Regions from separate parts of the Clostridium sp. MF28 genome, predicted to be linked through region 3. Evidence: riboswitches for the same ligand, from Rfam matches in the RefSeq annotation. Region 3 holds a riboswitch; each other region holds the start of a gene.
The links. Region 3 has a riboswitch for S-adenosylmethionine ahead of AXY43_RS18170 (methionine ABC transporter ATP-binding protein). Riboswitches for the same ligand answer to the same signal wherever they lie in the genome.

Region 1 (11,099 bases), 520 kb from region 3:
TTGGTGAAATGTTGATGTCTGATATATTGGAGTGCTTACTGATCCTGTTGCCGGATCTATATCTCCACTTGCATGTATTAATTTAGTTCCAAAATTCATATTTAACGCCCCATTCTATTTTAATTATAAACTTTATTTTCCTATAGCATTTTCTAAATCCTTTAGCAAATCTTCTATATTCTCTATTCCCACTGATAATCTAAGCAGATATTCATCTACTCCAAGTCTTTGCTTAATTTCTTCCGGTATCTCTGAATGTGTTTGAGTAAATGGATATGTTATTAATGTCTCTACTCCCCCTAGGCTCTCTGCAAATCTTATTACTTTAACTCTTTCTAAAATCTTGGCAACTAATTCTTTTTCTTTTACTCTAAACGATAATGTTGCCCCAAAACCTGTCGATTGTTTCTTATTTAATTCATAGCCTTCAAAACCTTCTAGACCTACGTAATACACCTTTTCTACTTTAGGATTACCTTCTAAAAACTTAGCTATCTTAAGTGTATTCTCTTGTGACCTTTCCAACCTTATATGTAAAGTCTTTATACCCCTTAAAATTAACCATGAATCAAAGGGAGATAAAGTTGCTCCTGTTGACATGTGAATTCTTCTTAATTTTTCTAATATTTCTTCATCATTTGCTACTATGAACCCTGCAAGTAAATCATGATGCCCACCTAAAAACTTTGTTCCACTGTGAACAACTAAATCTGCTCCTAGTTCTAGTGGTCTTTGATAGTACGGAGTTAAAAAAGTATTATCCACAATTAACAGTAAATTATTTGTTTTTGTTATTTCTGCAACTGCTTTTATATCTGTTACCTTCATCATAGGGTTAGATGGAGTTTCTATAAGTATTGCCTTTGTATTTTCCTTTATAGAATTTAATATATTTTTAGTAACTGTAGTATCAACGAAGGTAGCTTCTAATCCAAAATCCCTAAAAATATCATCAAACAATCTATATGTCCCACCATATAAATCATCAGATAAGATTATATGATCTCCAGCCCTAAATAAATGTATACAGGCTGTAATTGCTGCAACTCCTGAAGAAAACCCTATCGCTGATTTTCCACCTTCTAAAACAGCTAATGTTTTTTCAGCTTCTTCCCTGGTTGGATTTTGAGCCCTTGCATAATCATATCCGGTGCTATTATTAAGACCATGATGTTTAAACGTAGCAGCCTGATATATCGGAAAGCTTATAGCACCAGTTTCTTTATCTCCACCTGATACTCCACTGACTGCGATTGTTTCAAAAGATTTTTTTAAAGTCATTATTTTGCCTCCTTTAATTTGCTTTGCTTAATGCATTACTTATTGCTAATATCAGAAATAATATTAATAAAAAAAGCCACTTCCAAAACAAGAAGTGACTTTATAGTCATATTATAAGTTCTACAAAAACTTAATTCCTCTCATTTTTCAAGATATTCTCTTGCAGGATTTAGCACCAACGAAAAAATTTTTATATAAAATCTTTCAGGTTGCCGGGCTTCAAAGGGCCAGTCCCTCCACCGCTCTTAATAAGATTAACTTATCCAGATATTTTTTTGTTAATACTAATTATACATAGTTACAGAAACTTGTCAACAATTATTAGTAAAAATATCGACTTTCTATGTAATTAAATTATGAAAGTTTCATTCCTACCTTAAGACTTCTTCTAAATAAAAAAACAGATAGATATTTTAATTCTTAATAAAATATCTATCTTCACAAATTTAACCTTCATAACACTAATCATATTTTGCATATACATTTTAAATAATACAATTCATTCTTTATAGAATATATAATTTTTACTATTCACTAGTTTAAGGTGAACTTCGATGAATTAAACTTCTTTAGGATATATGTGTTTTATTTTTTATCTACTACTTTTTCATACTGCTTACTCATATCTTAAGGCTTCAATCGGATCAAGGCTAGCCGCTTTTTTAGCTGGATAATATCCAAAGAACACACCAATCGCCATTGAAAAAGTAAAGCTTATTAAAATTGTTGGAATAGATATCGATATTGGTGATTTTAATACTATACATGCAATTATTCCCATCCCAATTCCAAGTATTATACCAATTGTTCCACCAATGGTGCATATTATAACTGATTCAATTATAAATTGCATCTTTATGTGACTACTTTTAGCACCGAGAGCCTTTCTTGTTCCTATCTCTCTTGTTCTCTCTGTAACAGATACGAGCATTATATTCATTACTCCTATTCCTCCTACAAGTAATGCTATAGCTGCAATTACAGATATCCCCATAGATATCATACCAAGCACTGATGTTATTTCTGCAGCATCAGCTTCATTATTCTGAACCATTAATGTCCAATTCTTATTATTCTTGTACATCTTATTCCCATACTTTTGCATATCGCTAACTAATTTCCCTTTGTCTATCCCCATTTTAGGGACTACAGTAAAATACTCAAAGTTTTTATTTTTTTGTAGTGCTTTTTCAGTTGTTATAGGGATATATAAAGAAGTTCTTCTGTCCTTTTCTGATGTAGAACCTTCACCCATTCCAAATAATGATGAATTTTCATATTGATATACACCAGCTATAACATATGTCTGAATATCATCATTTGCATAGACTTTAATTTCTTTACCTAACGGATCAGTTTTTCCTTTAAAGATATTATTAACAAGCTTATCAGAAACTATAGCGACTTTAGAATTTGCTTTAACATCCCTATCAGTGATAAATCTTCCACTAATTAGTTTCAAGTTTTTAACCTGTTTGTATCCTTCATTTACTCCTGTGGTGCTTACATTTGCATAAGAATATCCATCTTTTACTTTTCCTTGTCCTAATTGTTCCTGTACACTTATACTATTAATTTTATCTTTAAATACTTCATTAAATGAATTTATCTGTTCCATTGTTATAAGATCACTATCTTCTGGCTGTTTACTAGTCCCATTCCCACTAGCAGTTCCGTCTTCTTTTTTTATCGCTATACCAATGTCTATATTATTTGCACCCATTTTATCCATTTGAGATGATACTGTAGATGTAATTGCACTTCCAATAGAAACAATCCCTATAACAGATGATATTCCTATTATAATTCCTAGCATAGTTAATAATGAACGCATTTTGCTTGATTTTATACCTGCTATCGCAAGTGCTATATTCTCTTTTATAAACATAACTTTTCACCATTTTGAAACCTTCTAGTATATTTGTCGTTATGTTCTTCTGATACTATTTTCCCATCCTTCAATGTTATGATTCTCTCTGTTTCTCCTGCAAGTTCATAATTATGAGTTATAAAGACAATTGTCTTCTTCTCCATTTCATGTACCTTATGAAATAAATCCATAACTAGCCTACCAGTTGATGAATCAAGTGCTCCTGTTGGTTCATCAGCAAGTATTATGCTTGGATCATTTGCAAGTGCACGTGCAATTGCCACTCTCTGTTTCTGTCCACCTGATAATTCATTTGGAAGATGCTTCATTCTATCTTTCATTCCAACAAGTTCTAGAAGCTTTTCTGCCCGTTCTTTTCTCTCCTGCTTTCCCATTCCATAATAAAGCATTGGTAACTCAACATTTTTCAAAGCTGAACTCCTCGGTATTAAGTTATAAGTTTGAAACACAAATCCTATCTTCTTATTTCTAACTTCTGATAATCCATTATCTGTTTTTTCACCAACATTTGTTCCACTTAAAATATATGTTCCAGATGTTGGTCTATCAAGTGCTCCTATAATATTCATTAAAGTGCTTTTTCCTGACCCTGACGCACCAACTATTGATACAAATTCGCCCTCTTTTATTGTTATATCTATATTCTTGAGAATATCTAATTGATTGGGAGTTCCAATATAAAAGCTTTTTACGATGTTTCTCATTTCTATTATATTATCATTCAAAAAACTCACCTTCCACTTATTCGAATTTTTTCTCCAACTTTATGAGTTGAAGGGTCATCAATTATGATAATTCCATCTGATATTCCTTCACCTGAAATTTCTACACTGAAATCAGATTCAAGTCCTGTATCTACTGGTAACTCTTTAATTATATATTCATTTGGTTTTTCACTGCTTTTTTCTGCAACATATATGCTCTTCGTATCTCCACTTTCAACTATGCTATTAGATGCAACTGTATAAATATCAGATTTTTCATTTGTAATAATATTTATTCTTGCACTCATTCCTACCTTCATATTCTCATTTGTATCATCTACTTTAATTTTTGCCTCAAAACCTGCATCTGAGTTTGCTCCTTGAGACTGACTTTGTGAATTCTCTGATTGTGCTTGAGGTGCAGATCCCCCTCCTTTTTTAGCCGCTGGACTAACACTTTCTACTTCTCCTGCAAAGGTTTCATCCCCTGTTGCATCTGTTTTTATTTCTGCTCTCTGTCCTACTTTAACATTAGCTATATCGACTTCCTTAATTGGCACAGTTATTTCTATATTATCTAAATTTTCGATCTGAAATAAAACTCCATTTCCTGAATTTCCAACAACAGCATTTACATTTGTAACTATCCCATCACTTGTAGCCTTAATAGTGCAATCATCTAACTGCTGTTTTTGCTTCTCAATCGCAATTCTCTGACTTTTATTATTATAGTTTGTTTGTGCTGTTTCATAGTCACTTTTAGCCTTATTAAGAGCTTGGTCAACTTTAACCTTAGCATTTTCAAGAGCTGTTTTTGCCTTCTCATAATCTGATTTAGCAGTGTCATAATCTATCTTTATCTTATTTAAGTCGCTCTCAGAAATTGCTTGAGCGTTAAATAAGGCTTTATTCTTATCATATATTTTTGATTTATCATCAAGAGTAATTTGTGCTAAACTTAGTGTTTCTTCTGCATTTTTAATATCTGCATTTGAATTGTTATTATATAAATTCAATTCATCATTATATTCTTTTTGAGCTGAATCAAGCTGTGTCTTAGCATTAGCTTCAGTTGCATCTGCTGTAGCTGTAGCCTGTTCAATATCTTTTTCTAACCCATTTGAATCTAGTACCGCTAGAACATCTCCAACTTTAACCTTATCTCCCTCTTTTACTTTTACCTCTTGGACTGGATTGTTCAAGGTACTGTATATGTTAGTTGATTCTTTACTTTTTATTTCTCCCAAAACATTAACACTATTTACAATCTTCCCCTTAGAAAGAACTGTACTCTTTACTTGCGGAGCTGACTTAGGCATAATAAACTTTCCTATTATGATAGCTCCAATTAATATAAATATTGTACATATTAATATTACTTTTTTGCTTGGCTTCTTTTTTAGTTTCATCCCCTTAAGACTTATGCCCTTAGGTTTTAACTTTTTTACATCTAATTTCGGCATTTTTAAAACTTCCCCCTATTCTTAACAGCCTTTTTATCCATGTAATAGTAATTAACTAACATTGTCATATATATGTTACTCTTTAAGCATCATTAATTCTTACACTACCCTTACAAACTTCCACTATATTGAATTTATGTAACTTTACCAATCTAATATTCATCAGTATATCACTAATGCTTTAACATAACCCTTAATAAAACATTAATTTTTCCTTAAATAAAAGCTTAATATAAATCAGTTCCTGTCATATCACTTATATAATAACCTAAGTTTAATTATTCTTATATTGATAAACCTTACATTTACCTTTCAATTCTGTAACAATAATATGGATAAAGACATATTATGAATAATTCCACTTAACATAAAGGCTGCTTCGAAGTAATTATTTCAAAGCAGCCTTTTATATTTATTAACAATAAAAACTCTATTTAATTTTAAAAAACTCATCTTTAATATTCCCATTTAGCGTCGGTGATAATTCATTTAATTTCCTTAATATGCTAGTCTTATTCTCGCCACCTGCTAAAGTTGGAATATAATCATTTTTATCATTTCTTGAAGAAATCATTGCTGGAATTACTTTATACTCAAGACTAGATAATTTATCATCTTCAATATTAACTTTAATTTGAAGTATGAAAGTTCTTTTATCTGATGGATTGGAATTTCCTCCGAAACAAAAGTTTCCCATAGAGTATGCTATAAATTTCCCCTTATAATCTTCCATACTTTCAATTACATGTGGATGAGAACCAATAACCGCATCAGCTCCATTATCTATAGAAAATCTAGCTAAACTTTTTTGGACATTATCTGGTTCATATTTTTTCTCTACTCCCCAATGAAAATATGGAATGACAACTTCTGCTCCCTGCTTTCTTAACTCACTAATATCGGTTATTATTTTAGATTTTAAATTATTAGAATATTCCCAACCTGTATATCCTAAAAATCCAAATTTTATTCCTTGAATATCCTTTAATATTTTATATCCTTCACCACATATATCAATATTCTTTTCTTTTAAAGTATTAATCGTATCATTTATACCTTGCTTTCCATAATCATAAATATGATTATTTGCTATCGTAACACCTTCTATTGATCCGCTAGTAAGAATGTTAACGTATTCCTTAGGTCCTTTAAAATTATAAAATACTTCTCCATCTTTATGTGCTTTATCTTTGGAATCTGTAAATGTAGTTTCTAAATTCACTAATGTATAGTCATCTTTACTAAATACGCTCGATACATTTTGCATAAAATAAGAATAATTCTTTCCACTGCCTATAAACGCTGCTGGTAGGCTACCATCATAAGGGAATTTAGTGTCAGTCCCTAAAGTGAAGTCCCCTGCAAAAGAAATAACAATCGTTTTCTTTATTGGTTCTTTGAGTTGATTAGTTTTATAATCATCATCAGTTGACTTATCAGTTTCTCCATTTACTTTATCGTTAGCTGTATTTTCTTTATTGCTTAATCCTTCTCTATACCTTAAATAGATTAAAGAACTAGTTAATACTAATATAGTTACCAATATAAAAGTTATATATTTAAAATAATTACTTTTTTTCTTCTTATCTCTTATGTATGTTTCTCCATGGCTGATCCTAGAGTTTTTATCATTCATATATAGACACCTAACCTTTTAGTTTTGAGTTATCTTTATACAAATGCTAACATATTATACATTTTGATTCTATATTTTATATGTAATACTCCATCTAAATCCAAACAATATTTGTTCATAAAAGAATTCTTTTATTTAAAATGTATTTCTAATATTTAATGAAACCCAATAAGTGTTGATAAAGTTCTAACTCTCATCAATTACCTGCAACCATATGAACACATACTAAATTTAAATACCACATTTTGTTACTTAAACGATTCTCTTTTTACTAGCTTAGTATCTATAATATAGTGATTTATCGCCGTATCATTATTTTCTAGAAAATCTATTAAAATTTTTGTAGCATAATACCCTAGTTCTTCAGATTTAATGTCAACTGATGATAATGATGGTATTTGAAGCTCCGCTAATGGACTATTATTAAATCCCACTACATCTATATTTTTAATTTTTCTGTCATTGAGTACCTTAAGCGTACCAAATGCTAGTACATCATCCTCTGCTATTATGGCTGTAGGAGTAATATTTTCTAACAATTTAATTGTTCCATCTATTCCTTCCTGTTCATTAAAATCATCCATAATCGCAAAATTTTTATCCTGTATTGAAATTCCGTTAATTTCGCATGCAACTTTGAATCCTTTAAATCTATCTTTTGTAACATTCCATTCCTTCTTTGCGCCTAGAAAAGCAATAGATTTATGCCCTTTCTTTACAAGTTCATTTACTAAATTGTAAGTAGCCTGAAAATTGTCATTATCAACCCATAGCAAATTTTCCGATTCTTCCGGTCTTCCTATTACTACAAATGGGAATTGTGTTTCCTTAAGATATTTAATACTTCTATCATCAGTTCTTGCACGTAATAAGCATATTCCATCAACTAAGTTACTTGTTATGAAATTATTTATATATTCCAATTCAGCTTTTTCATCCTCACTAAATGCATATGTAATATAATACTTTTTGTTTTGAGCGTATTTGCTCATTCCCTTCATAGCTTGAATAAAAAACGTATTAGTTATCAAGTCTTGAGCTTCATTAGGTAAAACCACACCTAATATTCTGCTTTTCTTATTTGCCAGACTCCTAGCTATCGCATTTGGCTTGTATTTCAATCTCTTTATCGCATCTCTAACTCTTTCCTTAGTTTCTTCACTTATCTGTGAACTATCTGATATAACTCTCGATACAGTTGATGGAGATACATTCGCTTCTCTTGCTACTTCCTTTATTGTAACTTTCATAACTTACTCCTATTCTCAATAATAAATTACTTATAAAGTTTACTAACATAAAAACATCTTAATCACATTCTAATATACTATCTTTTTAGGAATAATCGCTTAATGACAGTAAAAACTTATATATGTCACGCTTTATAACTATTTTCCTTTAATAATTTTAATATTAACATACTTAAAATAATGTTACAATTGCCATATATATGGTTTTATTAAACAGCAATCAAATAATCTTTCTTGCTATTACTAGGAATCATAAATTGAGGCACGCTATCTAATTAACAAATAAATATGTAGTTAATCTCCACCATAATTAATGAGTATATATTATTGTAGAGATTATCTTTCATATAAATTATCACTATCCTTTACTTTTGCTATAGTACCTCCTAATTATCACACCTTCCATAAGTTCTAGTGATCTGATGAATTTTTTCTGCTAATTGATCTGTCAATGCATCTTTCCTTACTCTCCAACGCCAATTATTCCCCAATGTTGAAGGCAAATTAATTCTGGCTTCATTTCCCAAATTCAAGAAATCTTGCATTTGTGCCATGGAAATATTCGCGATACTGCTCCAAGCACCCCTAATAAATCCCCAGTTATACCCCTCTTCTTTATTTAGACCTAAATACGTTATTGCTCTTTGAACTTCTTCTTTAGGTGCTGTTTTTTCAATCCATCCTCTTACAGTATCATTATCATGTGTACCAGTATAAACTATAAAGTTCTTTTCATAGTTATGAGGTAAAAAAGGATTTGAGCTATCTGAATCAAATCCAAATGTCAATATCTTCATTCCAGGAAACCCTGTATCATTTCTGAGCTTTATTGTTTCTTCAGTAAGTGTACCTAGATCTTCTGCAATTATATTAACTTCACCAAGCTCATCTTTAATTACATTGAAAACTTTTATTCCAGGGCCTTTAACCCATTCACCATTTTCTGCTGTTAGATCTCCATAAGGAATAGACCAATATGATTCAAATCCTTTAAAATGATCTATTCTAAGTACATCATATAAGTTCAAACTTTGTCTTATGCGATCAACCCACCATTTATAGTCCGTTTTCCCCATATAGCACCAATCATAGATTGGATTTCCCCATAATTGTCCTGTGGCAGCAAATATATCCGGTGGACATCCAGCAACTTTTAATGGTTTTAGTGTATTTTTATTAAGTAAGAATGCTTCAGGATTCCCCCATACATCAGCACTGTCCTCTGCCACATATATAGGCATATCTCCTATTATTTCAATTCCCAAATTATTAATATAGGCTTTTAAATTATTCCATTGTTTATAGAACTCATATTGCAAAAACTTCCAAAATCCTATTTCATCTTCTAATAAGATTTTATACCTATTTATTGCCTCTGTTTCTCTTAACCTAATGTCTTCATCCCATTCATACCAGCTCTTCAAATCAAAATGTTTTTTTATTGACATATACAATGCATAATCATCAAGCCAATAGGCCTCAGCTTCTTGAAATTTAATTAAATCCTTATCTTGTCTTAATTTAAATTTTTCGTATGCTATTTTTAATACCCTTAATTTTTCTTTAAAAATCAAGCCATAATCTATATCCTCTGAACTTTCCCCAAAGTTCACTGAATAATAATCGCTCTCATCTAAAAATCCATCCTGTCTTAAAATATCAAACTCTATAAAATATGGATTCCCAGCAAATGCCGAGAAAGATTGATATGGTGAATCTCCAAAACTTGTAGGCCCTAGCGGAAGTATCTGCCAATACTTCTGACCCGCCTTTTTTAGAAAATCTCCAAATTTATATGCTTCTTTACCAAATGTCCCTATCCCATACTTTCCTGGCAGAGAAGCAATGTGCATTATTATACCACTACTTCTATTCATATATTCCTCCTAATTTCCAACGTTTGTTTTAAATTTATTTCTATAACTAATCTCTACTCTCTTCATGCTCAAGCAACCGCTTGCGCAAAGACACATATTAAACTACATTAACAAGAATATAGTAACAATAGCTAATATACGCTCTCTTAATGACTATTTTATAGATCCTTGAACAATACCTGCAATGATATGTTTTTGAACAAAGAAATAGAATATGATTATTGGAATTATTGCTAAAATTAATGCTGCCATTGCTAATTCCCATTGTTTTGAAAACGCTCCGAAGAAATTGTTCATGGCTAATGGTATAGTATTTATCTTTCCGTTTATAGTTAAAAATGGTAATAAAAAATCATTCCATATCCATATGCTATTTAAAACTGCAACTGTAACGGTAATTGGCTTTAATAATGGCAATAGAATTTTCATATATGTCTGCCATTTGCTGCATCCATCTATAGTTGCCGCTTCTTCGACTTCTTTTGGTACTCCTTTAATGAAACCATGATATAAGAATATGCTCATGCTAACCCCAAACCCTATGTACATAAAAATAAGCCCATAGTGTGTTCCTAGCATTTGAAATGGTCCGAACTGGATTTTTGCCATCCATTTTACAAGCGGTATCATTACTGCTTGAAATGGAACAATCATTCCCGAAGTGAATATATAAAATATTATCTTACTCTTTCTTGACTGATCCCTTACTAGCATCCATGAAGCCATTGATGAAAAAAGAATTATTAGTACCACACTTCCTATAGTTATTATCATAGAATTTGCAAATGAACTTATTACACTCATTTTTTTCATAGCATCTAAATAATTCTGAAAATTCCATGTATCAGGAAGACCAGTTGTGTTTGAAAAAATCTCTCTTCTTGTCTTAAATGAATTTATAAGCATCAAGTAAAATGGTGTCATATATGCTATCAATAATAACCATGAAAATACTTCTAATAGTTTTAATCTGCCAGTATAACTATCTAGTGTCTTT
Region 2 (11,099 bases), 200 kb from region 3:
CTTAAAAGAACAACTCTTTCAACTTCTCTTAATCTTTCTGCACCAAACTCTTCTTCCTTTTGTTCATAGAACTTACGTGCTGATTCAAATAAGCTTTCGATTATTTCCTCATTTGACAGATTTTCAAGACTAGGTAAATTAACTGTACCTGGCGCTATACATATATCTTGTAAAGCAACCATTAGATGCAAGAATTCTTCTCTATAATCTTCTGATTCACCTGTAACATAAGTATTAACAGCATCAGCAATAATATCCTTTGTCATTGATAATATTTCTTCTTTTACATCTTCGCCTTCAAGAACTTCTGATCTTTGTTTGTAGATAACTTCTCTTTGGATATTCATTACATCGTCATAACCCAATAATTGTTTTCTAATATCGAAGTTATTACCTTCAACCTTCTTTTGAGCATTCTCAATAGCTTTTGAAACCATTTTGCTTTCAATTGCTTCTTCTTCTTGAAGTCCTAATTTTTCAACAACACCTTGAATTTTTTCTGATCCGAATATTCTCATTAGATCATCTTCTAAGGAAATAAAGAATGTTGATTCACCTGGATCTCCTTGTCTTCCTGAACGTCCTCTTAACTGGTTATCTATTCTTCTTGATTCATGTCTTTCAGTACCTATTATTTTAAGACCACCAAGTTCAACTACACCTTCGCCAAGCTTGATATCAGTACCTCTACCTGCCATATTAGTAGCTATGGTAACCATACCCTTTTCACCAGCATGACTTATTATTTCAGCTTCTTGTTCATGGAATTTAGCATTTAATACTTGATGTGGTACTCCTTTTTTCTTAAGCATACTTGATACAAGTTCAGACTTTTCAATACTTACTGTACCAACTAACACTGGTTGCCCTTTAGCATGAGCTTTTTCAACCTCTGAAGCAACTGCCTTTATTTTTCCAAGCTCTGTGCTAAATACTAAGTCTGGATTATCTTTTCTTGCTATTGGTCTATGTGTTGGTATAACAATAACATCTAACCCGTAAATTTCTCTAAATTCATTTTCTTCTGTTAATGCAGTACCAGTCATACCTGATAACTTTTTATACATTCTAAAATAGTTTTGGAATGTTATAGTAGCCAAAGTTTTTGATTCTCTAGCGATTTTAACTCCTTCTTTAGCTTCTATCGCTTGATGAAGACCATCTGAATACCTTCTTCCCTCCATAAGTCTTCCTGTAAATTCATCAACAATTATTACTTCGCCATCTTTAACCATGTAATCTTTGTCTCTTCTCATAGCAAAGTTTGCTTTTAACGCTTGAGTTACATAGTGTTGTAATTCAATATTTTCAGCATCTGCATAATTGGCTACTTTAAATGTTACTTCTGCTTTTCTAACACCTTCATCAGTTAACATTACTGCATTTGCTTTTTCATCTCTAGTAAAATCTTTCTCGCAACTAACTTCTTTGCAAAATAGTCTGCAACTTTATAAAATTCAGTAGATTTTTCACCTTGACCTGAAATTATAAGCGGAGTTCTAGCTTCATCTATTAATATTGAGTCAACTTCATCGACTACAGCAAAATTTAATGGTCTTTGAACTCTTTCCTCTTTGTAAATAACCATGTTATCTCTTAAGTAGTCAAATCCAAATTCATTATTAGTTCCATAAGTGATATCTGACGCATATGATTCTCTTCTTTGATCATTATTTAATTCATGTACAATAACACCTGTAGTTAATCCTAAGAAACCATATAACTCACCCATCTGCTCAGCATCTCTTTTTGCAAGATAGTCGTTAACTGTTACTATGTGAACACCATTTCCACTTAACCCATTTAAGTACGCTGGTAAAGTAGCAACTAGAGTTTTACCTTCACCTGTTTTCATTTCTGATATTCTACCTTGATGAAGTATCATACCACCCATAAGTTGTTCATCATAGTGCTTCATTCCTAAAACTCTTTTTGAAGCTTCTCTTACAACTGCGAATGCTTCTGGTAAAATATCATCTAATGTTTCACCATTTGCTAATCTTTCTTTAAATGCTGGAGTTTTTGCCTTTAACTCCTCATCAGAAAGCTTTTGCAGCTCTTCATCTAGATCATTTATTTTTTGTATAGTAGGTTTGAGCCTTTTAACTTCTCTTTCACTATATGTTCCAAATACGGCATTTAATAGTCCCATAATGTCATCCTTTCGAAATTATATATTTCACGTTAATTTCCAATATATTTTAACTATCCATAATTCATAATCTGTAATTTATTTTATAAATCACGTATTTTATAATTATAACATTTTACTTATCTTATTTTCAATAAAACTCATGATTTTTGTATTAAATCCTATATAAAGCACCCAATTTTAACTTTTTTTTAATATTTTAATCACAAATTATTAATATTAATTGAAAATTTTATGTAAAAATATTGTCATTATCTGTTCAATCATTTGATATGAAAAATAACTGTCCAATGATGCAAATTAAATAAGCACATTGGACAGCCATTATTAAAATCTCTTATATGTTATATGAATTCTGGTTCTAACAAACCATAATCTCCATCTTTTCTCTTATAAATTACATTTACTTTACTACTATCTGCATCTTGATATACAAAGAAATTATGTCCTAATAAATCCATTTGAAGAATTGCCTCTTCAGAATTCATTGGTTTTACCCCAAATTTCTTTACCTTAACCAATTTACCATCGTCCTCTTCTGATGGCTTAATATCTATATTATTTATTTCTCCAAATCTCAATGACCCACTATGTTTTCTAGATAATCTAGTTTTTTGTTTTCTAATTTGTCTTTCTAATTTATCTTCCACTAAGTCAAGAGATTTATACATATCGGAAGTTGATTCTTCGCCTCTTAATACTACTCCATTAAAAGGAATCATAACTTCTATTTTATGTCTATTTTTTTGAACACTTAGTGTAGCCTTAGCTTCTACATTCACTTCAAAATACTTTTCCAATTTGCTTATCTTTTTTTGCACTATTTCTTTTAGCGCATCTGTTAGTTCCATATTTTTTGCTATAACTGTGACTTTCATAAATTCCAGCCCCTCTCATATGAAAAAGTTTTTAAACTTAATATCTTTAAGTTATTAATATTTTATCACTTTTTTATTAACTTAACAAGAGAATTATCAGTAAATTCTGAAAACTAAAGACAAAAAATAAATCTAATCGCAAACTTTAGATTAGATTCCTCACATTTCCTATTAATGATAATTTTAAAATAAATAGAGGTAAAGCTAGTTGACCTGGTTTTTGACCCCACACTCGCCTGCTGGAGCTTTTGCTAATAGAATTTAATCCCTCACTACTAACCCTCTCAGAATACAATCTGGCAGGACTTACTTCTATACCGCACCATGCTCCTTAGACATTTTGTCTAAATTACGTGGATCGTTTTGCCTGCGACTAGCTTCGACTTTCAACCACAAACCTAGCTTTACATTAATATTATATATGACTTTTAGCTAAGGTCAAGAGTTTTATGTCTTTTACTTGATATTTTCTTAATAATTTATAAGCTTCTTTAAGAGTTGCACCTGTAGTTGTTACATCATCTACCAGTATAATATTATATTTTCCAATTTCTAATCCCTTTTTTATTTTGAAAGCATCTTTTATATTTTCATATCTTTCATCCTTCTTTAATTTTTTCTGTTCTTTTGTTTCTTTATCCTTTATCAAAACTTCTAGAGCTTCAATTGATAAATCATTAGCTATTTTCTTTGCTATATACTCACACTGATTAAATCCCCTAATCTTTTTAGATTTTTTTGATAGTGGTATATAGGTTATTACATACTCCTGATATTTCAAGTTTCTTATAATATATTCTTCTAAAAATTCTGCTAATATATCTCCTGCTGTAAAATTGCTTTTATATTTAAATTTAAGTATTAAATCTTTTAATACTCCTCCATAATACCCATAACTTATTATTTCATCTTGATACGAATCTGCTATTGTTTTTATACTTTTCATACAATGCTCGCATATACCAAAGCAGTTATCTTCTTTACATATAATGCAATAATTTTCTCTTGGATATATTACTTCAATTAATCCTTCTAATATACTTTTTATAATTCTATTAAACGCTTTTCCCATACCTTTTTATTGAAATCTCTTGCCATATTCTTTGCCTTCTCAATATCTTCTGATATATCGTTTGATACCAAAAGAACCTCTGGTAATTTTAGATTTACATTTCTTATTTGTCCACATATATACAAAAGCTTTTTATAAGTATATCTTTCATTATCAGCAAAAAGTACTACTGCATCATCCATATAGCAATATTCAAGTAACTCCTCTATTTTATTAGTTATTATAAATATTGCCTTATCCTTGTATTTTGATACTTTTTCACTCTTTTTTATATCATCATTTCCTGAAACTTTTATTACTTTTACATTTGAAAGTTTTAGTTTATTACAAAAATAATCATATACTATGTCAAGCTTCTCTTTATTGGGTACATAAATAGCCACCTTATGGCTATTTTCCCTGAACCATTTAAGATAGTCATATAGAGAAAATGGAATATCTGAATTCAAATCTATTCGTGTAGTTAATACCCTAGGCTCCACAAACGGTTTTTTATAATTATATGCTGCAAGTTCGAACTTTTCGCCTACTAAAGTCGTCTTTTCTATGCTATATAGCAAAACTCTTTCTCCTATGTTTGAACACATTTCTAACATCTCTCTTATATTTACATTACTTAGATTGGAGAAGTATGTTATATCATCAAAAATAACCAAATCATAGTTCTGCTTAATCTTCATTAAGTTATTGTAGTGCGTAAAAGTAAGTTTAGCATTTGAAATTTCTTTTACAATATACGAATGAGTTATATCAGAATACATTTCTCTTGTTATATTTACTAATTCTTTGTTTTCACCTTCTTTTCCCCATACATATAAGACCCTCCCATTATTTTGTGAAACTTTACTTATTATCTTTGAAAAAACACACGATGTATTAAATGGAACTGTTATTACTGTTAAAAATTTGATATTTTTCTTATACCAATAATCTATCTTATCAAATGCATACTTTAAATCTTCTAAAGTTACTTTACATAAATTCCTCATACACCTATCTCCTTTCCCTTATTCTTCGAATTCATCTTTGGTTATTATCTCTCTTATTCTATATCTCAAAGATGAGTATCTTTCTATACTATTTGTATTATTAATCATATACATTAATGCTTTTTGAAACCCAACAACTACTACTAATTGTTTTGCCCTCGTAATACCTGTATAAAGCAAATTACGATTCATAAGAAATGGCGATCCCATAAATACCGGAATTATTACAACCTTAAATTCACTTCCTTGGCTTTTATGTATTGTAGTAGCATAAGCCAAATCCAACTCATCTAAAAAATTAAAATCATATATAACTTTTCTTTCTTCATCAAATATGATTGTGAGTGTTTTTCTTTCTTCATCGATGCTTTCTATGAATCCCAGATCACCATTAAAAACTCCCACTCCTTCATTTTCGCCATAACCACTAACCCTAATCCACTTTAATGTATAATTGTTTTTTGTTTGCATTACCTTATCACCTTCTCTGAAAATTATATCTCGAGAAGTCTTTTCCTTTTTATCTTTTGATGATGCATTAAACATTTCTTGAAGCTTCGTATTTAAATTTGTGACTCCAAGCACACCTTTTCTCATAGGAGTTAAAACCTGCATATCCTTCAGTTTATTCCAAGACTTATTAAACTTAGGGAGTCTTCTATTTATTAGATCCATTATAGTATTTGCAATTCTTTCTTGATTATCTTCGCTAATAAAGAAAAAATCTCTATCTTTTTGATTTAGCAAAGGCATCTGTCCCTCATTTATTCTATGAGCATTTACTACAATTAAACTTTCTGATCCTTGCCTAAATATCTCTTTTAATCTTACCACCTTTATATAATCGCTTTCTATAAGATCTTTTAGCACATTTCCTGGTCCAACAGAAGGTAATTGATCAACATCTCCCACAATTATCAACCTAGTTCCTAAATTAATTGCTTTTAGTAGATTCTGCATTAAGATAATGTCAATCATAGACGCCTCATCAATTATTATTACATCACAATCTAGAGGCGATGATTCTCCTTTTTCAAATACTGATTCATCATCCTCAGAAATTCCCATTTCTAATAGTCTATGTATTGTTTTAGCTTCTCTCCCTGTTGATTCAGTCATCCTCTTTGCAGCTCTTCCTGTTGGTGCCCCAAGTATTACTTTCATTCCATTATTCTCATATATATGTATTATTGCCTTTATAATTGTAGTCTTCCCTGTTCCTGGCCCACCGGTAATTATTTCTATACCATTATTAAATGCGCCAATAATTGCTTCTCTTTGTGATTCTGCAAATTTTATATTTTGTTCCTTTTCAAAAACGTTAATTTCGAAATCAACATCCGAGTTTATAGTCTGAATTTGCTGCAAACCTAAAGTTATTATTTTACTAGTAACACCTAGCTCGCAATAATAATATTGAAGCAAAAATCCGACTTCAGTACCGTTTATGTTTTCAACAATAATTTTTTGTTGCGCAGCCATGTCATATATATTTTTTTCAATTAATTCCTTAGATATTAACAAATTATTTTCGCATTCTTCTATTATATTATTTTTAGGCATAAATGTGTTTCCTGCAGAGCAAAATTGATTCATAACATATTTAATGCCACTTTGAATTCTAAACTCTGAATTCTTTTCAATGCCAATGCTCATAGCAATTCTGTCAGCTGTTTTAAACCCAATTCCTGATATTTCATCGCATAATATATATGGATTATCAGATACTATCTGCCTCGCATTTGGACCAAATTTCTTATATATTTTTACACACTGATTATTAGTGACTCCATGTTTATGAAAATATAAGATTATATCTTTTAAACCTTGTTGCTCTATATAGGATTCATATATTATTTGAAATTTCTTTTCCCCTATACCCTCTATCTCCATAAGCCTCTCAATATGGTTTTCCATTATGTCTAGAGTTTCTTCACCAAATCTCTCTATTATTTTCTTAGCCGTAACTGGTCCAATTCCATGTATTATTCCTGCACTTAAATATTTTTCTATGCCATCTAATGAATTTGGAAGAAGTTCTTCATAATCCTGAATATTAAATTGATTACCAAATTGTTTGTGTACTGTCCAGTATCCTGTTAACTTTACATTTTGTCCTTCTCTCAAGAAAGGAACTGTTCCTACAGCACTAATTAATGTCTTTTCGTTTCTAATTCTACAAACTACATAACCAGTATCTTCACTTTTAAAAACAATATTCTCAACAAATCCATTTAGAACTTCCATATAGAATCTCTCCAAATCTTTATATATTTACCTTAAACTTTCTAAAATTAAAATTTAGCGTCAAATTTAACTTTGATTTTTTCTTATAATTATATCATAAATATTTATACCAATTTAAAACTAATCACTTATAACTCATAATCTTTTCTTATTCTTCCCTACATAAAATAACTTTTAAATGGAGTATACAAAATAAAACTATAAATATTTAATAAATTCTAAAGTGCTCAGATTTTAAGTGCTTTTAAATGCTTATCTGTTTTGCAATTAAAGTTATAAATTTTAATCTTAGTTGAGCACTCAATCTATTAAATTTCTATATATACTATTCAAATATATAATTATAAATTTCTCCATAATAAAAAGCCGTCTAGATTTAAGACGACTTTTTACCATTCTACAAAAACTTCTATTATATATATTGATAATAAAAATTCACTTAAGAATTATGCTATAGATTTTTTCTTATTTCATCTACTTTATTTAGTTGTTCCCATGGTAAGTTAAGATCATTTCTTCCAAAATGTCCATATGCAGCAGTTTGCTTATAGATAGGTCTTCTTAAGTCAAGATCTCTGATTATAGCTCCTGGTCTTAAATCAAATACCTTCTCTACTACTTCAACAATCTTATCTTCATCTACTTTTCCTGTCCCAAATGTTTCAACTTCAATTGAAACTGGCTTTGCAACACCAATTGCATATGCTAATTGAATTTCTAGCTTATCTGCAGCACCAGCTGCAACTAAATTCTTAGCAACCCATCTTGCAGCATATGCAGCTGATCTATCAACTTTAGTTGGATCTTTACCTGAGAAAGCTCCGCCGCCATGTCTGCCATATCCACCATAAGTATCAACTATTATCTTTCTACCTGTTAATCCTGAATCCCCTTGAGGTCCTCCAACAACGAATCTTCCAGTTGGATTTATGAAATATCTTGTCTCACTGTCCAATAATTCTGCTGGTACAACAGCCTCTATAACAAACTTCTTAAGGTCTTCCTGAATTTGCTCTAAAGTAACCTTCTCATCATGTTGTGTTGATATAACTATAGTATCAATTCTCTTTGGCACATTATCTTCATATTCAACTGTTACTTGAGTTTTACCATCTGGTCTTAAGTAACTTAATGTACCATTCTTTCTTACCTCTGTAAGTCTTCTTGATAATTTATGAGCCATATATACTGGAAGCGGCATAAAATCTTCAGTTTCATTAGTTGCAAAACCGAACATCATTCCTTGGTCTCCAGCACCAACTGCTTCAACTTCATCTTTTTCACCTTTCTTTGACTCAAATGCTTCATCTACTCCCATAGCTATATCTGCAGATTGTTCATCTATCGATGTAAGAACTGAACATGTATCACAGTCAAATCCAAATTTTGCTCTATCATATCCAATTTCTCTTACTGTTTCTCTAACTACCTTAGGAATGTCAACATAACAATTTGTTGTTATCTCTCCCATTACCATAACCATACCTGTTGTTGTGCAAGTTTCACAAGCAACTCTAGCCATTGGATCTTTAGATAGAATAGCATCTAGTATAGCATCTGAAATTTGGTCACACATTTTATCAGGATGTCCTTCTGTAACTGATTCTGAAGTAAATAATCTTCTCATATCTTTTCTCTCCTTAGATTTAAATATTATAACTATCTTCACGAATAAAATTATTTTATTAAAAACTATACATAGCTTTATAGAATAATAATCGTTTATAAAAACTTCACCTTATTTAAATACAATAAATAATAGTCAAACTATTTTATTAATTGTTTCTTTGTATAATTTAAGCATGCGCAAACTTAAAAAAATAAAAAAGCTCTTCGATAAGAAGAGCGCAATTTAGCAATCATTTTCTTATCTTGTAGAAAACTCTACAGGAATTGGCACCTTATATAATACAGGTTGCCGGGTTTCACAGGGCCCTTTCCCTCCACCTCTCTTGATAAGAGTAACATAATTCAATTTTCAAAAGTATTTTATCATATGCTGTATAATTAGTCAATATTATCAATCAATTTTTATATAAGATAAAAAATAAAAAAGAATAAACTTAAGTTTATTCTTTTTGGTGGAGGAAGATGGATTCGAACCATCGAAACGAAACGTAACAGATTTACAGTCTGCCCCCTTTGGCCACTCGGGAATTCCTCCATATTATTTTATTGGAGCTGGCAATAGGAATCGAACCTACAACCTGCTGATTACAAGTCAGCTGCTCTACCGTTGAGCCATGCCAGCATATAATTATTAGATTTAGTAATTTTATAATGGTGGGCACAACAGGGCTCGAACCTGTGACCCCCTGCTTGTAAGGCAGGTGCTCTCCCAGCTGAGCTATGCGCCCATTATAAATTGGTGGAGGAAGATGGATTCGAACCATCGAAACGAAACGTAACAGATTTACAGTCTGCCCCCTTTGGCCACTCGGGAATTCCTCCATATTATTTTATTGGAGCTGGCAATAGGAATCGAACCTACAACCTGCTGATTACAAGTCAGCTGCTCTACCGTTGAGCCATGCCAGCATATATATTAGATTAGTAATTTTATAATGGTGGGCACAACAGGGCTCGAACCTGTGACCCCCTGCTTGTAAGGCAGGTGCTCTCCCAGCTGAGCTATGCGCCCATTATAAATTGGTGGAGGAAGATGGATTCGAACCATCGAAACGAAACGTAACAGATTTACAGTCTGCCCCCTTTGGCCACTCGGGAATTCCTCCATATTTATTTTTTATACCTTGTTGCCTCATTTGCCGGTCAACAATGATTAGTATATCGGTAAAGCGATTTTATTTCAACTCCAATATACACCCATATAAATAATTTAAATTCATATTACTCTCTATTTCTACAATATGCTCTCATTTAATATGTTAATCCTAATTATTTTTTATTCTTTTGTTAATCTCTTGTATATCTAAAAAAGAAGATGATATTTCTTGAATTTTCTTATAATCTTCTGTTGTTAATCTCCTTTTTAAGATTTTAAATATTTCTATTAGGCTTTCATTATCATTCGTATCTTCATAATATTCTTTTATTTTACCTATATCAAATGCAGATAATTTTTTTATTATTTTTTCAAGTTCCTTTTTATTATCTGTAGATAATTGACTTAACGCTTTTTCTTTATTTATTTTATATAATGGCTTCGAATACGAAACAGTTTCTTGTACAACAACTTCTTTTGCAGAATTTTCATCTTGCGGTTGCCAATATAACAGAAAATACATGTTTATTATTATTGTAGGAACTAAAACCAAATACATTAAAACTTTTTTCATATGCACCTCCTTATTTACTATTAATTTCCAAAAAACATTTTTTTATACTATCTTCTGTTAATTACTCATATATATATTTTATAAAGGAGGTATATGTCCCTTGAGCAAGCCAGATATTAAACTTGATCCTAAATTTTATTATAATTTAGCTTTAGAAGTTAAAAAATTTATATCAAAAGACACCATAATAGTTTGTATTGGTACTGACAAATGTATTGGGGATTGTTTAGGTCCTCTAGTTGGATCTATACTCACAGAAAACTTTTTTCCTTTACCTGTTTATGGAACTTTATCTTCTCCAATTCATGCTTTGAACATAGATGAACGATTAAATGAAATATATAGTAATCACCCTAATGCATCAATAATTGGTGTTGATGCCTGCTTAGGTGACGAAGATGATATTGGTGAAATTCGTATAAGGGACTATGCAATACATCCTGGTAAAGGAGTCGGAAAAGA
Region 3 (11,099 bases):
GGGGATCAAACGGTAAAGGATATATAGATGCTAAATTCAAGTTGACTAGTGATAATAAAATCGTATTTGATCAGCCAAATCTTGAAACAAGTTATGTGGCGCTAGATAATGACAAAGGATATAAAACTGGAACACCACAAACAGACAGTGATGTTGATAAAATTGTAGATAATGCCAATAAACAGATAGAGCCAATGACGAGTGAAGTTATTGGGTATAATACAGAAAAGGATTTAACAAGAAAATTAGATGCTTCTCCATATGGATCATCAGTTTTAGGAAATTGGGCATCTGACGTTACAAGAAATTCTATTAAAGCTGATGTTGGATTTCAAAATAATGGAGGTCTTAGAATAGATATTCCACAAGGAAATATTACAGTCGGAACTATGTGGCAGTTCATGCCTTTTGATAACACAATTTATAAATTAAGCATGACAAAATCTCAATTAAAAGAAGTTCTAGAGCAGGCTGTTGCGGATAACAGTAAGGGGTTACAGGTATCGGGAATTAAATTCGGCTATGATTCAAATCTTCCATCAGGTCAAAGAGTTAAATCTATCACAAAAGAAGATGGAACTCCTATTAGTGATAACGAAAGTTTATCTGTTGCAGTTCCAGATTTTGTGGCTCAAGGAGGAGATTCGTTTACTGCATTTACAAAGTACGGTGGATTAGATGTTAAAAATGATACTCATGTTTTAGTAAGAGATGCATTTATAGATTGGTGTAAAGAAAATAAAGATAAAAATGATAAAAATACAATACCTAATACTGATATACCAAGAATGGTTAATATGTCTAGTTCAATAACTTTATTAGCAACAACAGATGTTCATGGTACAGTTTTAAATTATGATTATGGAACAGGAAAAGCACCATCTAAAGCACAGGGATTAGCTAAAGTTTCATCATATGTTAAAAGTGTAAGAGAAAATAATAATAATGTGATGCTAATTGATAATGGAGACACAATTCAAGGAACACCACTATCATATTACTATGATATTTTAGACACTACTTTAGAGCACCCTATGGCAAAGGTTATGGGAGCTATGAAGTATGATTCGTGGACACTAGGAAATCATGAATTCAATTATGGATTAGATGTATTAAATAGAGTGATTAAAGACTATAAGTCAGAAGGAATAGAAGTACTTGGAGCCAATATATATAAGAACGATTCAACAAATTTTGTAGATCCATATATAATGAAAAGTTTTTATGTTAATGGTAAAGAAGTAAAAGTAGCGGTTATAGGTTTAGAAAATAAATGCATACCAAGTTGGGAAGATAAAAAACATTACGATGGATTGGTATTTAATGACCTTGTAGATGAATCTAAAAAGTGGGTTAAAGAAGTAAAAGCCAAGGGCGCAGATGTTGTTATAATTTCAGCACATAGTGGTCAAGAGACTGATGCAGATGTTATACCAGAAAATGAAATTAACGCAATAGCAACACAAGTTGATGGTATAGATGCAATTATAGCAGGTCATACACATTTGAAAGTAAATGATCTAACTAAGAAGAATCCAGAAGGTAAAGTTGTTCCAATAGTTGAGTCAACTAAGGGAGCTACAGGTTTGGCACAAGTTGATATGAACTTTGATGGAAATGCAAAGCTTATAGGAATTTCAACAAAAAACATTGTTATTGATAATAGCATAGTAGATGATCAGGAGATTGTCGATTTAATTAAACCTTATGAAGATACAACATTAAAATATGTAGATACAAAAATAGGAACTTCAACTGGAGAATTTACAGGAAGTGGACAGTTAACAGAGCCTACTGCAATTATGGAGCTCATTAATAAAGTACAAAAAGAAAGTGCTGGGACTCAATTATCAATTGCAGCACCATTAAGTTCTGGGGCATATATACCTCAAGGTGATGTTACAATAAAAGATATGATGGCAGTATATGTATTTGAAAACTTTTTGTATGGAGTAAAAATGACAGGAAAGCAATTGAAAGACTGGATGGAATATTCAGTTAGATATTATGCTCAAACAACAGGGGATAATGCAGCAGTAATAAAAGATCCAATATTAAATATTCCAGATTATAACTTGGATCAATTATATGGTGCAACATATGATATTGATTTAACACAACCTGCATGTACTATCGACAAGGAAACAGGAAGAGTAATATCAGGAAATAGAATAAAGAATTTAAAGGTTAATGGTGTTGAAGTAAAAGATTCAGATGAATTTACAGTTGCTATAAACAACTATAGATTTAATGGCGGTGGTGGTTTTATGAAGGCCGCTGGATTAAGCAATACTGATCCAAGTATTATTGTCTATGATTCAGGAAAAGCACTTGGTGATGATGGCCAAGTGAGAAGTTTAATGACTAGCTACATTAAAAAACATGGAGAGATATCTCCAGATTGCTCAAATAATTGGGAGATACTGAATTTAGATAAGCAGAAAAAAGCAGCCTAAGATATGAAGCAATTATTTTGAGGCATAAAATATATAAGTAATTCTAGTAAAAATGAAGCCATGCACATAGATAGATTTATCTACATGTGTATGGTTTCAAATTTTATTGTAGAATATCTATTATTTTTTATGTTAATATTTTTATTAGCTTAGATATTGATTTTGAATATTTGATAGAAATATATAGCATATACAACAGATTTAACAATATAAATATAAAATAATTTAATATTTATACTATAAACTTAAATTTATTAATTAATTTCATAAAAAAATCTTGCAATATATGCAGAAAGTATATATAATAAAACCAATCCGATTACAATACTTGGATTTGAAAGAGCAAAAGGTTATTCTATAGATTTTGACAAATTAAAAAAAGTTGTATATAATTAGGTCAAAGCTAAATTAAATAATCTGAATATCTTATCGAGAGCGGTGGAGGGACTGGCCCTTTGAAACCCGGCAACCGAAATATTATTTTTTACTAAATGATATTTATATGGTGCTAATTCCAGCAGCTTTTAGCTGATAGATGAGAGGATAAATTTGTATGGTGTTTTATGCGCTAGAGATTTATTCTCTAGCGCTTTTGTTTTGAGGTGAACGTTAATAATTAAGTTAATTATTACATCACCTTAGTTATCCGGAAACTAACAAAACAAAGTCAAAGGAGGAAATGTGTTTGATAGAAATCAAAAATGTGGTAAAGAATTTTGGGGAAACACAAGTTATAAAAGATGTATCAATAAGCATTAAAGAGGGCGAAATTTATGGAATAATAGGACACAGCGGAGCAGGAAAGTCAACACTATTAAGATGCATTAATGGACTTGAATCTTATGATGGAGGTTCAATAAATGTAATGGGGAAAGAGGTTTCATCATTAGAAGGAAAAAGTCTTAGGGAATTTAGAAAAGATTTGGGGATGATTTTTCAAAATTTCAATCTTATGCAAAGAAAAAATGTTTTTGATAATGTTGCTCTTCCTCTTGAAGTGTGGGGGTACAACAAAAGTGAAATTAAGGACAAAGTATTAAGATTATTAGATTTAGTTGGATTAACAGACAAAAAGCTAAGCAAACCGTCAGAGCTTAGTGGTGGACAAAAACAAAGAGTAGCAATAGCAAGGGCATTAGCGTTAGACCCTAAAATACTACTTTGTGATGAAGCAACTTCTGCATTAGATCCTAAAATTACAAAAGACATTTTAGCATTACTTTCTAAAATAAACAAAGAATTAGGGATTACAATAGTAATGGTAACTCATCAAATGGAAGTAATAAAAGAAGTTTGTGAAAAAGTTGCATTGCTAGATGGTGGAAAAATAAAAGCAGAAGGAAGATCAGAAGATTTATTCTTACAACCAGGAAAATCATTAAAGAAATTCTTAGGAGAAGAAGATGAAGGAATATTACCAGAAGAAGGTGTTAATATCAAGATATTCTTCCCAAGTGATTCTTCTGAAAATGCACTAATTACAAAGATGGCAAGGGAATTAGAGATAGATTTTTCTATAGTTTGGGGAAAACTTGAAAAATTTAGGAGCGAAGTATTAGGTGGGCTTGTAATAAACATCAACGAAGAGGATAAGGACAAGGTTATAAAGTACCTTGAAAATAAGGATATCTTATTGGAGGTGATCGAATAATGAATCAGGTAATAGTAAAAGCTTTAATAGAAACTCTAGAGATGGTTTTTGCATCGACGATAGGTTCACTTATTTTAGGATTCATACCTGCAATAATATTAACAGTTACTGCAAAAGACGGATTAAAACCAAATAAAATAGTTTATACAGTTTTAGATTTAATAATTAATATATTAAGAAGTTTTCCAGTTATCATATTAATGGTAGCAATAATACCATTAACTAGATTTATTGCTGGTAAATCTATAGGTACAGAAGCAGCTATTGTTCCACTTACAATTGCAGCAGCACCATTTGTAGCAAGAATTATAGAATCATCACTTAGAGAAGTCGATAAAGGAATAATAGAGGCGGCAAGATCTTTTGGAGCATCAAACACTCAAATTATCTTTAAGGTAATGCTTAAAGAAGCAATTCCTTCAATAGCATCAGGAATTACTCTTACAATAATAAGCATTGTTGGATATTCTGCAATGGCAGGAACTATTGGGGGTGGAGGACTTGGTCAAGTAGCTATAAGCTATGGATATCAAAGATTCCAAACTGATTATATGGTAGTAACATGTATTGTGTTAATCATAGTAGTACAAGGACTACAGCTTATAGGCAATTATTTTTACAATAAATTATCAAAATAGGGGGAATAAATATGAAAAAGAAATCAATTTTATCAGTAGTTTTAGCAGGAGTAGTGACACTAGGATTAGTAGGTTGCGGGGGCACAGCTACTTCAGGAAGTAAAGATTCTAAAAATGACAAGGTAATAAAGATTGGGGTAACACCAAAGCCACATGAAGAGATAGTAAATATAGCTAAACCATTACTTGAAAAAGAAGGATATACAGTAGAAATAACAGAATTTAATGATTACAATCAACCTAACACTGCTGTAGAAGAAGGTTCATTAGATGCAAACTTCTTCCAACATACTCCATACTTAAATGAACAAAATTCATCTAAGGGATATCACCTAGTTTCAGTTGGTGCAATACATTTAGAACCAATGGGATTATATTCTAAGAAGGTAAAAAGTTTAGATGAACTTAAAGATGGAGCTACAATTGCCGTTCCTAATGATCCATCAAATGAAGCTAGAGCATTAAAATTATTAGCAGGAAAAGGCTTAATAAAAATTAAAGATGGAGAACTAGTTACATCAAAGGATATTACTGAAAACCCTAAAAACTTAAAGTTTAATGAATTAGAAGCAGCAGCAGTTCCAAGAGCAATAGATGACGTTGATGCTGCAGTAATCAATGGAAACTATGCTATAGAAGCTAAATTTAATCCAGCAAAAGATGCAATTATTATTGAAGATAAGGCTTCAGAAGCTGCTAAACCTTATGCAAACATAGTTGTTGTAAAACAAGGTAATGAAAATCAAGAAAAAATCAAAGCTTTAGTAAAAGCTATGACATCACCAGAAGTAAAAGAATTTATAGAAAAAGAATATAATGGTTCAGTAATTCCAGTATTTTAATAGTTCATTTTGAACATATAGATTCAAAAAAGAAATTGAATAATAAGTAGTATTTGCAGCATAAATATGCTGCATTACAAGAAGAGAGGCTATGCCAAATATCATTTAGGCAACAAAATGATATTAAGGCATGCCTTCTTTTTTTATAAGAAAGTTAAATGGGGGCTTCTGGTATTAAGAAAAATTGTAGATTCTATATATAACATATCTTTAATAATTTTCTGGAATAATGTATACTTTTAAGTATATTTAGGAAAGTAATTAGATTTAATTTATATATAAAGTAAGAATTTACTCTAAAGGGGAATAAAAAATGAACATATCAGAAGTAAAAGTTAAATTAACTGGTAATGATATATTAAGTATAATCAATGAATTTGTTAAGGTTGATGGGTTGGATTTAAGAACAGTAACTATTAATGATGGAATAATATTAGAAGGAACTTTGAAAAAGGGAATAGATATAGACTTCAATATAAAGGTTCAATTAGTTGGGTGTGTTCATAACAAAATTACTGTAAAGATAGTTAAAGTTAAAGTATTAAATGTTGGTTTCTTCAGAATATTAAGAAGTTTTGTGTTAAAGCAATTAGCAAAAGCTTTTAAAAAGTATGGAATAGATAGTGATAGAGATAAAGTAATAATTGATATAAATACAATACTTCAAGATGTACCATACATAAATCTAAATATTAGTGAGGTCTTCATGAAAAAATCAGAGGTATGGGCTGAAATTTCTAATGTTGAGGTTTCAATACTAGGAGAATTAATAAAGGAAAGTGATGTTGAAGAAACAAGTGAAGAAGAAGAGATTGATGTAGCATCATTGGATACTATAAATAAAACTAAAGATTGCTATTCTGTCGGAAGAAATAAAATTACAAATAAATTATCTGAAAATGTGAGAAATTATAAAGAGTATATATTTGTATTACCAGACATAGCTTCTTTAATATATAGATTACTTAAGGATAAAAGAGTATCTATAAAGACTAAGCTTATAATGTCGGCAGGAATAGCATATTAACTGTACCAGTTAACATAATACCTAATAGTATACCATTTATAGGCGTGATTGATGATATTGGAGTTATATTTTTTGTTTTAAATAAGATTATTAAAGATATACCATTATCGATAATAGTAGAGAATTGGGAAGGTAAAAATGATATACTTTTAGTATTAAAAAAAGGAATAGAATATCTAACTAACTTTACAAATGCTGCAAATATTGAAAAATTATATAGTGCTGTAGAAGAATTATCATCACTATAGAAAATATTATTTATAAATTTAATAACATATAGATTATAAGTTTATAAATATTCCATGAAAAGTATAATAATAAGTTAGACGGTCGGAGAAAGGAATAATATATGGCGAAAAAAGTTTATGCAATACAATATGGTTTTGATATTAAAAATAACAAAAAGGTTGAAAATGTAATAGTCAATACTTGGAATGAATGCTTAGCATATGTAAAAGGGGTAAAGGGAGCAAAGTATAAGAGTTTCGAAGACATAGAAGAGGCAAAATCATATCTAAACGAAGGAAATAGAATGCTAAAAAAGAGTGATGAAAGTTATCCAAAAGACTGTCTTCATGCATATGTTGATGGAAGTTATAATTCTTCTGACGGAAGATATTCTTATGGGGTAGTTTGTGTTAATGATGATGTTGTAGAATATATAGAAAGCGGAGCTGAAAAAGATAGCTCTTCTAAAAATATAAGACAAATAGCAGGCGAACTTAAGGGAGCTGTTAGAGCTGTTGAATATGCTTTAGAACATGGACAAAAAAAAGTAGTTCTATTTCATGATTACGAGGGGATAGCTCATCATGCAACTGGAGCATGGGAACGAAAAGAAGAATCATCTATGCAATATTATAAAAAGATGCAAGAGTTAATAAATTCTGGAATGGAAATTATATTTGTAAAAGTTGATAGTCATACTGGAGATTTATTTAACGAGCTTGTTGATGAGAAATGTAAAGAGTGCTTAGGGATAACTTCTGATAGAACCGTTGAAAAATGGTTAAGTAAAAATATTATAAGAGTTTCTGGTACTAAGGTTAAAGAAGAAATCTTAAGCATAGCTCCAAGTCATTCAAATAATATAATTTTAATTGGCGAAGATGAAAATTTACAAATGGAAAATATATTGAATGTAGATAAGAAAGATGACAATGAAATTAGATTTGAACAAATTATTGGTTTATATAGAAATAACGATATCGAAGGCAAAAAGATAATTTCTAAGCTATTAAGCAAAGAAAAAGAAAAATTAATTTTTTATCTTCTTAAAGAGTACATTGATAATAATTAAACCAGTATATATGTTGGAATAATAGATTTGCATTTAAAATGCAAATAAGAAAAGTGCTTAATTAGGACTGGAATATAGAAAGCTGATTGTAATATGCATAGTTACTTTTTAGAATATTTTTAAAACTGTATATAATCATGGAATAAATTAACTTGGATAACTTTTTGATTAATACACAATATATTTATAGAAAATAAATTGATGTTAAAGAGGTGTTTATTATGGAAAGATTTTCTAAGGGAATGATGACTGGATTTTTAATTGGAGTTGCTGTCGAAATGTCTCTAATGCCACGTATGGATAGAAGGAGTCAAAAAACAATGAGAAGAGCAGGCAGAAGAATGAGGAATATGGCTGAATCAGTAGGTCATGAAGTTTATGATTGGATGAGATAGAATTACAAAAAGAAAGTATAATATGTAAAAATTAGGTATAATAAAAATAGAAGGGCATGAATTTCTCTCATGCCTTTTTATTTTTATTTATTGTATTTATACTTTTGTACATAAATATGGATAATAAAATTAAATTATATAAAATTTGGGGCACATTTATATTTTTATGCAGTTTTTTATAAATTTATGTTATAATTAAGGAAATTATATTAAAATAACTAAATAATTTGTTGAATAGAGAAGGATTAAAAAGATGGAAATTCTATCATTGGGAGAAAAGATCAAGAGAAGAAGAAAACAATTGAATATGACGTTGAAGGATTTGGCAAAAGACAGAATAACTCCAGGACAAATAAGTTTGGTAGAATCTGGCCGTTCGAATCCATCAGTAGATTTGCTAGAATATTTAGCTGATGCATTGAACACAAATGTAGAATATTTAATGGAATCAGAAGAAAGCCAAGCTGAAAAGATTAGTTTATATTACGAACAGGTAGGGGAATCATGCATACTCCAGGGAGATTACGAAAAAGGTCAAAGATATATTGATAATGCTCTATACTACTGTGAAAAATATAATCTAGAATATAGAAAAGCAATGATATATTTTATAACAGCAAAATCCTACATGTATAAAAGAGATTTTCCTATGGCTCAGAAGTTTTTTTTATCAGCAAATGTAATTTTTGTAAAAAATAATAATTATGAGCAGATAATAAAAACTTTCCTACATTTAGCTAATATTGCTTTAGAATTAAAGGCATATCATTCTTCTAGTAGTTACTTAAAACAGGCTGAAAAGGTATATATAGACAATAAGGTTGTAGATGAATTTTTAATGGGAGAAATATACTACAATATGGCTAGAACATATTACGATGTAGAAGAACTGGATTTAGCCTTAGAATATTCTTGTCTAGCAAGAAATAGATTTGAACAAGTCTATAATGATGAAGATTATGCGAGAAATCTATTCTCTTTAGCAGAAGAATTTAATAAAAAAGGTGACTTGCCGAATGCAATAAAGTATTCAAAGAAAACATTAGAAGTATATAAAAAGATACAGTATAACAAGAGCATAGTTAATATAGAACATAATTTAGGAAAGTTATTTTATGAACTAGGAAATTTAGATGAATCTCTTAAGCATTATGATATATCAAAAAGTATTAGTACACAAAATCGTGTAGGATGTATAAATGATATACTAATAGATATTTGTAAAAGTTATCTGAAGTTAAAGAATACTGAACAATGTAGCAAAATACTAAAAGATATAGAAAATAGAATTGAAGAGCATGATATAGACAGAAAAATCGAATGTAAACTAATAAAATATACTATGTTCAATATTGACGATAAACCAGAACAAGCAGAAAGTGTATTGATTGATACATATGTGCTAGCAAAAAATAGCGGAAAGTTGTCGAAGGCTGCTGAATTAGCTATGAGAGTCGGAAAATATTTCATAGATAAAAAAGAAGAAGAAGAGGCTTCATATTACTTAAATCAAGGAATAAAGTTATTTGATGAAGCAGAAAAGTTAGAAAATTACAAATTATAAGTAAGTGGGTGAGATATTTGGAAATACTATCTACTGGCGAAAAGATAAAAAGAGCTAGAGTATTTAAAGGTATAACATTGAAAGAATTATGCGGAAATAAGATTTCAATTGCCAAGATGAGCTGTATAGAAAATGGAAAGATTAAGGCAGATACCGAATTACTGAATTATATAGCTGAGAAGATAGAAATAGATGTAGATTATTTAATAGAAGACGTATATGAACAAATTTCAAATAATCTAAATATAATAAAGAGGAATGTATCTTCCGATACTGATTCTGAAAGTAAGTTGAAAGATAACCTAAGCTATGCACTAAAATATAAATATTATGATTTAGCTTTTGAATTAATACACATATTATTCTCGTATTATGTAGAAGAAAATAAGGTTGAAAATATTCAGCTTATAGTTTCTCAATATTATGATTTATATCAAAGAAATAATACGGAAGAAAATACAGCTATCTACTTTAAAGATATGGCACGTTATTTATCTCAAAATGGTGAATATATTGAGGCTATTTCTTACTACAGCAAGCTTAGAGAAATGTTTAGATTGAAAGAAGATGGATTTGATAGTTCAGAGTACTGTTTAATAGGCTACAATGAGGCTCTGTGTTATCAGAATTTAAGAAAATCTGAAGAAGCATATAGCATTTTATCAGAAATCATAGGATATGTTGATGACCTTAAAACAGATGAAAGCAAGGGAAAAATATATCATATATATGCTACAGTATGCATTAAGCTTAAAAAAGATTATGTTGATGAATATAAAAAGAAAGCATTTCAATATCAAAAATATAATCCTATTTCTCTGGCAGCATCCCATGGAAATTATGGAAAGTATTATTTTGAAGTAGAAGAAAAGGAAAAAGCAATCTCTGAAATAGAAGATGGAATAAAGATATTTCCACAAGATAATGTAGAAAAATATGTGGAGTTTTTGAATTATTGTACAAAAATATTAATTGATAATTCAGAGTATGAGATAGCTTATAGGATTACAGAAGAATCATTAAATTTAGCTATTATGACTGATAATATAAAGTTAATTGAGAAGTCATATTATTTTAAAGGTATAATTCTTCAGAAAATGGACAAACATTTGGAAGCAGAAAAATATATGAATCTATCATTAGATTCGTTGTTTAAATTTGGTACCAGAGAAGAAAGAAGAAATAGATATGTAGATATGGGTAAGCTTTATTATAAGCTTGGACTT

Region 1: it holds a riboswitch for S-adenosylmethionine, as region 3 does, so the genes downstream of both, AXY43_RS15750 (trans-sulfuration enzyme family protein) here and AXY43_RS18170 (methionine ABC transporter ATP-binding protein) in region 3, are expected to answer to the same signal.
Region 2: it holds a riboswitch for S-adenosylmethionine, as region 3 does, so the genes downstream of both, metK (methionine adenosyltransferase) here and AXY43_RS18170 (methionine ABC transporter ATP-binding protein) in region 3, are expected to answer to the same signal.

Annotation. Positions count from the first base shown of each region.
Region 1 covers NZ_CP014331.1:3,605,044-3,616,142, reverse strand. The annotation lists gene AXY43_RS15755 (trans-sulfuration enzyme family protein) at 1-99, opposite strand, end outside; gene AXY43_RS15750 (trans-sulfuration enzyme family protein) at 133-1,281, opposite strand; SAM riboswitch class I at 1,419-1,536, opposite strand; gene AXY43_RS15745 (ABC transporter permease) at 1,898-3,169, opposite strand; gene AXY43_RS15740 (ABC transporter ATP-binding protein) at 3,160-3,897, opposite strand; gene AXY43_RS15735 (HlyD family secretion protein) at 3,903-5,339, opposite strand; gene AXY43_RS15730 (CapA family protein) at 5,770-6,975, opposite strand; gene AXY43_RS15725 (LacI family DNA-binding transcriptional regulator) at 7,224-8,225, opposite strand; gene malQ (4-alpha-glucanotransferase) at 8,612-10,102, opposite strand; gene AXY43_RS15715 (carbohydrate ABC transporter permease) at 10,256-11,099, opposite strand, start outside.
Region 2 covers NZ_CP014331.1:3,921,397-3,932,495, reverse strand. The annotation lists partial or broken gene secA (preprotein translocase subunit SecA) at 1-2,152, opposite strand, end outside; gene hpf (ribosome hibernation-promoting factor, HPF/YfiA family) at 2,497-3,030, opposite strand; gene AXY43_RS17310 (ComF family protein) at 3,446-4,102, opposite strand; gene AXY43_RS17305 (hypothetical protein) at 4,075-5,091, opposite strand; gene recD2 (SF1B family DNA helicase RecD2) at 5,110-7,338, opposite strand; gene metK (methionine adenosyltransferase) at 7,790-8,965, opposite strand; SAM riboswitch class I at 9,203-9,300, opposite strand; tRNA gene AXY43_RS17290 (tRNA-Tyr) at 9,418-9,502, opposite strand; tRNA gene AXY43_RS17285 (tRNA-Thr) at 9,515-9,589, opposite strand; tRNA gene AXY43_RS17280 (tRNA-Val) at 9,620-9,695, opposite strand; tRNA gene AXY43_RS17275 (tRNA-Tyr) at 9,705-9,789, opposite strand; tRNA gene AXY43_RS17270 (tRNA-Thr) at 9,802-9,876, opposite strand; tRNA gene AXY43_RS17265 (tRNA-Val) at 9,904-9,979, opposite strand; tRNA gene AXY43_RS17260 (tRNA-Tyr) at 9,989-10,073, opposite strand; gene AXY43_RS17255 (hypothetical protein) at 10,233-10,637, opposite strand; gene yyaC (spore protease YyaC) at 10,738-11,099, shown strand, end outside.
Region 3 covers NZ_CP014331.1:4,121,024-4,132,122, forward strand. The annotation lists gene AXY43_RS18165 (bifunctional metallophosphatase/5'-nucleotidase) at 1-2,456, shown strand, start outside; SAM riboswitch class I at 2,880-2,998, shown strand; gene AXY43_RS18170 (methionine ABC transporter ATP-binding protein) at 3,142-4,107, shown strand; gene AXY43_RS18175 (methionine ABC transporter permease) at 4,107-4,745, shown strand; gene AXY43_RS18180 (MetQ/NlpA family ABC transporter substrate-binding protein) at 4,757-5,587, shown strand; partial or broken gene AXY43_RS18185 (YkvA family protein) at 5,901-6,862, shown strand; gene AXY43_RS18190 (ribonuclease H1 domain-containing protein) at 6,964-7,914, shown strand; gene AXY43_RS28055 (hypothetical protein) at 8,136-8,309, shown strand; gene AXY43_RS18195 (tetratricopeptide repeat protein) at 8,563-9,873, shown strand; gene AXY43_RS18200 (transcriptional regulator) at 9,891-11,099, shown strand, end outside.